Regions from separate parts of the Microbispora sp. H10885 genome, predicted to be linked through region 3. Evidence: riboswitches for the same ligand, from Rfam matches in the RefSeq annotation. Region 3 holds a riboswitch; each other region holds the start of a gene.

Region 1 (2,182 bases), on a different contig from region 3:
ACCGGCGCCGTTCTCCTGCGCCGGCGCCGTCTGCTGCCCGGCACCGCCCGCGGAGGGGCCCGGGTCCGTGGCGCCGCGCAACGCGAAGCCCGCGCCCGCCGCCGCGAGTACGGCGACCAGGATCACGGCGACGATGACGAGGGGCTTCCTGCTCTTCGCGCCGGACGGCTCGTCGCTGGAGAGGATCTCCTGACGAAACTGATCATCCTGGCTCGTCTGTGAGGGGACGCGCCCGTACATGTGAGACAACTCCCAGCGGTCGTATCGGGGGAAAGCTCCACGGCTTCCGCGGGTGGCTGCCCACCCTAGCCGCGTGAGTCACCGAATTTCACAGACACCCGCAAACGATCTCAAACTCCCAGAGTGTTCCCAGGCGCCTCTCCGGCCGGTCAGCCGAAATAGGGGAGGTGGAACGGCTCCTGCGCCGCGGCGGGGCCGGACACCCCGGCTCCCACGACCTCCTGGCCGCGTCGCTCGCCGCCGTGCCCCTCCCGCCGCGGGCCACCCCTGCGGTGCCGTCCGCCGGACGTCGCCGCCGCGGCTGCCCTGAAGCGCAGACCGGTCACCGCGGTCGACACGAGCGCGAACAGCAGCCCGGCCGGCAGGACGGCGTCGCTCGGCGAGAAGGCCGTGCCCGGCGGCTGCCCGTGACCCGCGGCCATGCTCCGCGTGGCCGACGCCGCCGCCCCCTGCCCCACTGCCCCCTGGACCACCGCCCCCTGGACCGCCGCGTCCGCCGCCACGGGCTGGACGGTGACGGTCACCTTCGGGATCACCTTCACCTTGCGCGGCAGGCCGTACCCGACGATCTTGCTGGAGTCGCGCACCTTGCGCTTGAGCCAGACGCCGTCGACGTTGCCCTCGATCGTGTGGACCTTGCCGCCGACGACCTTCTCGACGATGCCGACGTGGTCGATGTCCTTGATGCGCTTCGACCCCGACCAGTCGAAGAAGACCACGGCCCCCGGTTCCGGCTTGCGGCTCCAGGCGCCCTGCTGCTCGAACCACTTGGCGTGCCGGGTGGTCAGCGCGAACTCGCCGACGTGGTCCTGCACGCCCGCCCGGTTGGCCGCCCACGAGACGAACATGTCGCACCAGGGAGCCGCCTTGAAGTCGGAGTCCATGGCGATGTTGTCGGCGTACCACTCGCCGAACTTGGTCGGCTTCCCGGGCCGTTCCCGGTAGCCGAGCTCCGGGCGTACGGCGTCGAGCAACTGCTGTGCTATCGGATCGGTAGAAATCGAAGGCTCCTATGGCGCGCGTCAGAACATGACGAACCCGCCGCCGGGCACGACGGCATGCGGGCATGACCGTCACACCGACCGTCACGCCGGCGGACGCACCGGCGGACACGGCCGCGGCGGTCCCCGGGCGGGCGGGGTCGGACGGGATTCAGAAACGGGAGATGTGGCAGCCCGTCACGGGCGCGCCGTCACCCCGGAAGCCTGGAGACGTTCCAGGGCGGGCATGTGGTCCGGCGACGGAGGCCGGACCGGGTGGGCAGGTGGAGCGGACACTCCACGCGCTCTCCTCTCCTTGGCCGCCTACCGGGTTAGCTGACGGGTTCGGGCCAGGAGTAGCCCTACCGGATGGTCCGGATTCACCCCAGAAGAGACGTGGGTCCCCGGTTCCCGGGTTCGATGACATCCGGGATTCGGCGGTCGCCGGTCGTCCTCGGGTTGAGGACCACGCACCGGCGCACTGACCGGAAGCATAGTAGATCACGAGTAGGACACGACCGAAAAACCGGCAAACAGGTCCATTTCTGCACCTTCTGCACCATGCTTCCGCAGGTCCTCGCACTGACGGCACCTAATCGTGATATGCGCCACAGCCACCCCGCGTACGTTCGCCCTGGGCGCGGCGACAGCGGGTGCGCGATCAGGGTGCCGGTGGGCGGCGCCGATCGAGGAGAGCCAGTCCGGTCGGGGTGAGGGTGTGCAGGACACCGCCGTGGTGCCTGCGCGTCGTGATCAGGCCCGCCTCGCGCAGGACGCCGGTGTGCTGGCTGACCGCCGCCGACGTGATGCCGATCCGCCGGGCCAGGGCGCCGGTGGTGAGGACGCCGTCGGCGATGGCGGTGAGCACCGACGCGCGCGTGCGTCCCAGGAGGTTGGCCAGCGCGCGGGCGGACGTGCCCGTCGTCCAGACGTCCGCCGCGCGGTCGGCCCCGAGCGCGGCC
Region 2 (2,182 bases), on a different contig from region 3:
ATGACGTACATCACGCCGAGCTTCGGGCCGTTCTTGATGGCCCAGGCGGCCAGGCTGTCGCCGAGCGCCTTCATCTGGGCCGAGGGCATGGCGCCGCCCGAGCTCATCATGAAGTCGCAGGCGCGGCCGAGGGGGTGCTCACCGCTGTTCTCGGCCCGGTAGCAGCCGACCGGGAAGCTCAGATCGAAGTGCTCCTCCACCTCCGAGCGCATGAGCCGCATCCGGGGCGTGATGTTGTCCGCGCCCGCCGGCAGTTCGGGCGCCCACGACCCGCTGCCCCTCCGGCCCGGAGCGATCGGGACCAGGCGGTCGATCTTGTCCTTGATGTCGTCGATGAGCTTCTCGGCCTCCCGGCGCCGACCGGCGACCTCCGCGGCCTGCGACTTCAGCGACGCGGTGAGCGCCCTCGCCGCCTCGGCGGCCTTCTGCCGTTCGGTGCGGACCTCGTCGACCCGCGCGAGCCTCGCGGCCTGTTCCTCCTTGAGCTGGTACGCCACCGCGGAGACGGTCAGGTTGGGCAGGACCCGCACGCTGTCGGTCTGGTACCGCAACCCGACGAACTCCCGAACCTCGTCGAGGGTCGCCGTGTAGTCGGTTTCCGCCCTGGTCACGCGGGCGCGCGCCGCCGCCTCGTCGTCCCGCGCCCTGGCGAGCGCGACCCGCTTGGCGTTGTAGTCGGCGATGAGCCGGTCGACCTTCTTCTGCAGGCCGGCGAGCTGCTTCTTGAGCTGCCTCTCCGTCGGCTTGGGGGCGGCGGCGCCCCCGGCGGCCGTGCCGAGAACGAGGGCCGCGGCGGTCAACACACCGGCGGCCAGGGGGAACGCGCGGGGCAGAGCCCACTCCTCTCCATCTGCCGACCGGGTTAGCTGACGGGTGCGGGCTGGAGGAGCCCGGGCAGCGACGTGCCTTTACCCCAGAGGCGTGAATGGGTCCCCGGCTCCCGGGCGAGGCGCCCGGGATTAGGCGGCACCGGCTGTGACCGGTGGTGCCAGGGATACTAGTGGTAAAGAAATGGTGACTGCCACCCCAAGTCGCAACCGTACGGAGATCAGTCCGTTACCACCTCGCGCAGCATGCGGGCGGCCTCCTCCGGCAGCACGTCGTTGACGAAGGCGCCCATCGCCGACTCCGATCCGGCGAGGTACTTCAGCTTGTCCGCCGCCCGCCGGATCGTGAAGAGCTGGAGGTGCAGGTAGGCCAGATCCCGGCGGTAGGTGACCGGAGCCTGGTGCCAGGCCGCGACGTACGGCATGACGACGCCGAACAGCCCGTCCAGGCGGCGCAGCACGTCGATGTACAGCGGCGCGAAGGCGGCCCGCTCCTCCGCCGACAGCGCCGGAATGTCCGGCACCCGGCGGTGCGGGTAGAGGTGCACCTCGAAGGGGTACCGGGCGGCGGCCGGGACAAAGGCCGTCCAGTGCTCGTTGGCGGCCACGACGCGGGGCCCCTTCCGCTCGGCCGCCAGGACGTCCGCGAACAGGTTGCCGCCGCGGTGCCGGGCGGCGGTCTCCAGCATCTGCCGGGTACGCGGCGTGACGTACGGATAGGCGTAGATCTGCCCATGCGGATGCGGCAGCGTGATGCCGATCTCGGCGCCGCGGTTCTCGAAGCAGAAGACCTGCTCCACGCCGGGCAGCGCGGACAGTTCGGCCGTGCGGTCGGCCCACGCCTCGACGACCAGCGCGGCCTGCTCGTCGCCGAGGGAGCTGAAGGAGGCGTCGTGGTCGGAGGTGAAGCAGACGACCTCGCAGCGCCCGGTCCCCGGCCGCACCTCGCTCAGCCCGCCCACCTGCTCGTACGCGCCGGTGTTGAAGCTGAACGACGGGAAGCGGTTCTCGAACACCGCCACCTCGTACGGCGAGGGGATCTCCGAGCCGGGATGCCCGGGGCAGAGCGGGCACTCCTGGGCGGACGGCAGGTGGGTGCGGGTCTGGCGGTGCCGGGCGACGGCCACCCACTCGTCCATGAGCGGGTCGTGACGCAACTCGGACGCGAGGGGGCGCGCGGGCAGATCCCGGGGGTCGGCCACGTCGTGGTCGGCGTCGTCGCGGCGGTCGAAATAGATCAGCTCCCGGCCGTCGGCCAGATGAGCGATGGTGCGCTTCACGGTGCGATCTCCAGCTTCACAGGGCTCTTCTCCGGCGTCGCGGCGGCGTCACACGGAGGCGGTCTTCAGGGGCGC
Region 3 (2,182 bases):
TTCGCCTACAAGCAGGTCGGCAAGCCGTACCGCTACGGGGGGAGCGGGCCGGACTCCTGGGACTGCTCCGGCCTCGTCCAGGCCTCCTGGGCGGCGGGAGGGGTCAGCCTGCCGCGTACGAGCTACGAGCAGTGGGCGTGGGGCGCGAGCCGCCGCGTGTCGCTCGACGCGCTCCAGGCGGGCGATCTGCTCTTCCACGCGGGCTTCGGCCACGTGGGCCTGTACGCGGGGGACGGCAAGGTCGTCCACGCCCCGCAGACCGGCGACGTTGTGAAGATTGTCACACTGGCGGACTACCACGCGATCGGCGCCGTCCGCCCCTGAGCCCGCGATGTGATCTTTGTTCCGGCTGTGAGCTAAGTGCCTTATTTGGACATTGCGATGGCTGATGTGAGCAGAGTCACACTTGGTCTTCTGTGACGTGGGTAAGCTGCGGTTTCTCGCGCGCGGCCTCGTTATCCGATCTTTATGCGCCGGGATGGCTTTGCCGGGAGCCGCCTGATCTGGGTAGCTTCTGGGCCGCGGTGAGCACGCCTCGCCGCGGCGAGCCCGGTCCGGCCGGCCGGGCCCGCGTCATCCACCGTCGCCGGCGCCGTCCGTCTACTTGCTCCCCCAGGGGATTTCCGGGCGCCGACGACCTGCCGAGTCCGTGCAGTCAGGAGGCACGGAGCCGGGGAACCATCGACCTTCCTCGCGAAGGTCCGGGGTGAATCGGCGCGTCCACGCGCCGTAGGGCGACTTCCCCGCCCGAACCCGTCAGCTAACCCGGTAGGCGTACGCGGAAGATCCAAGGAGAGATCCTGTCTACCACCCCCGCTAGCCTGTCCCGCCTTGCCCGAATTGCCCTTGGGGGTGCCGCTTTGACGGCATCCGTGGGAGTCGCCGGTGCGCAGCCGGCGTCGGCAGACCCGGTGACGGTCACGGTCATCAAGGTGACCACGGAGACGAACACGAGGGCCGCCACCACCGCGGCGGCCAAGAAGGCCACGAAGAAGTCCACGAAGAAGGCGGCCGTCAAGCGGAAGAAGCTCAGCCGGGCCGCGCTCCAGCTGGCCAAGGCGCAGCGAGCGGTCAGGACCGCGAGGAAGCACATCGGCGACCCCTACCGCTACGGGGCCAGCGGTCCCGGCTCGTTCGACTGCTCGGGCCTGGTCACCTACGCCTGGCGCAAGGCCGGCGTACGGCTGCCGCGCACAACGTGGTCCATCCGCAGCGCCGTACGGAAGAAGGTGTCCTGGGGCCATTTCAAGCCCGGCGACCTCATCTTCACCAGCGGCGGCGGCCACGTCGGCATGTATGTCGGGCACGGCAGGATGATCCACGCCCCGCACAGCGGCACGCGGGTCAGGATCGACAGGCTCGACTCCTACCGCAGGGCGACCTTCGTGGGCGCCGTACGCCCCGGCGCCTGATCCGTCCCCCTGGTGCCGAGCCCGTCGTCGCCGGCACCGCTCCACGGCTCCGTCCCCCTCACAGGTGGGCGGAGCCGTGGCGTTCCCTCGTTACGATGCTCCCCATGGCCTCGGTCCCCCCGGCGCCGCGCCCGCCCATCCCGTACGGCAGGCCCTCGCGAGCGCCGAGGGCCTGGTGAGGACGCGCGGCGGACGGTCGGCGTCCGTGGCCGTCGTGCTGGCCGCGCTGCTGGCCGGTACGGCCGCCGCCGCGCCGCCCGACCCCCTGTCGCCCCTTCTGGCCCAGGCCCGCGCCGCCGTGCGGGAGCAGCCCGGCATGTGGACGGGCGCCTCCGTCGCCCGCGGCGAGCACGCCGTCGTCGTCGGCGCGCCGCGAAGGCTGGTCGCCGAGGTCGCCCGGCTGGCCGGCCGGGCCGACCGCACGGTCACGAGGGTGTGGGGAGAGCACGGCGGCGCGGTGATCCTCGTGCCCCGCACGGAGGAGCAGGCGGCGGTCCTGGCCGCCCCCGCGGTGGTCGGCGGTCTGGCGGCCGTCGCGACCGGTGACCGGGTGATCGTGCAGCCCGCCGCGTTCGCCCGCCTGTCCGCGATCGGCCGCCAGGTCGTCGTGACCCACGAGCTCACGCACGTCGCGGCCTCCGGGCCCCGCGCGGTGCCGATGTGGCTCCTGGAGGGCTTCGCCGACTATGTGGGCTACCTCGACAGCGGCCTGCCCGTTCATGTGGTCGCGGCCGAACTCGCCGCGGAGCTGGCCGCGGACCCGCGGGCCG

The links. A riboswitch is a leader RNA that binds a small molecule or an ion and turns the genes downstream of it on or off. The one in region 3 is predicted to bind cyclic di-AMP.
Region 1: it holds a riboswitch for cyclic di-AMP, as region 3 does, so the genes downstream of both, HHX37_RS05600 (CHAP domain-containing protein) here and HHX37_RS32215 (C40 family peptidase) in region 3, are expected to answer to the same signal.
Region 2: it holds a riboswitch for cyclic di-AMP, as region 3 does, so the genes downstream of both, HHX37_RS14185 (hypothetical protein) here and HHX37_RS32215 (C40 family peptidase) in region 3, are expected to answer to the same signal.

What each region holds. Positions count from the first base shown of each region.
Region 1 covers NZ_JABBWY010000002.1:112,587-114,768, forward strand. Annotated here, with positions in the region: gene HHX37_RS05595 (hypothetical protein) at 1-240, opposite strand, end outside; gene HHX37_RS05600 (CHAP domain-containing protein) at 390-1,214, opposite strand; cyclic di-AMP (ydaO/yuaA leader) riboswitch at 1,526-1,670, opposite strand; gene HHX37_RS37585 (ArsR/SmtB family transcription factor) at 1,882-2,182, opposite strand, start outside.
Region 2 covers NZ_JABBWY010000005.1:11,430-13,611, reverse strand. Annotated here, with positions in the region: gene HHX37_RS14185 (hypothetical protein) at 1-803, opposite strand, end outside; cyclic di-AMP (ydaO/yuaA leader) riboswitch at 838-975, opposite strand; gene galT (galactose-1-phosphate uridylyltransferase) at 1,049-2,107, opposite strand; gene HHX37_RS14175 (DeoR/GlpR family DNA-binding transcription regulator) at 2,156-2,182, opposite strand, start outside.
Region 3 covers NZ_JABBWY010000015.1:41,904-44,085, forward strand. Annotated here, with positions in the region: gene HHX37_RS32210 (C40 family peptidase) at 1-324, shown strand, start outside; cyclic di-AMP (ydaO/yuaA leader) riboswitch at 630-790, shown strand; gene HHX37_RS32215 (C40 family peptidase) at 861-1,412, shown strand; gene HHX37_RS32220 (hypothetical protein) at 1,489-2,182, shown strand, end outside.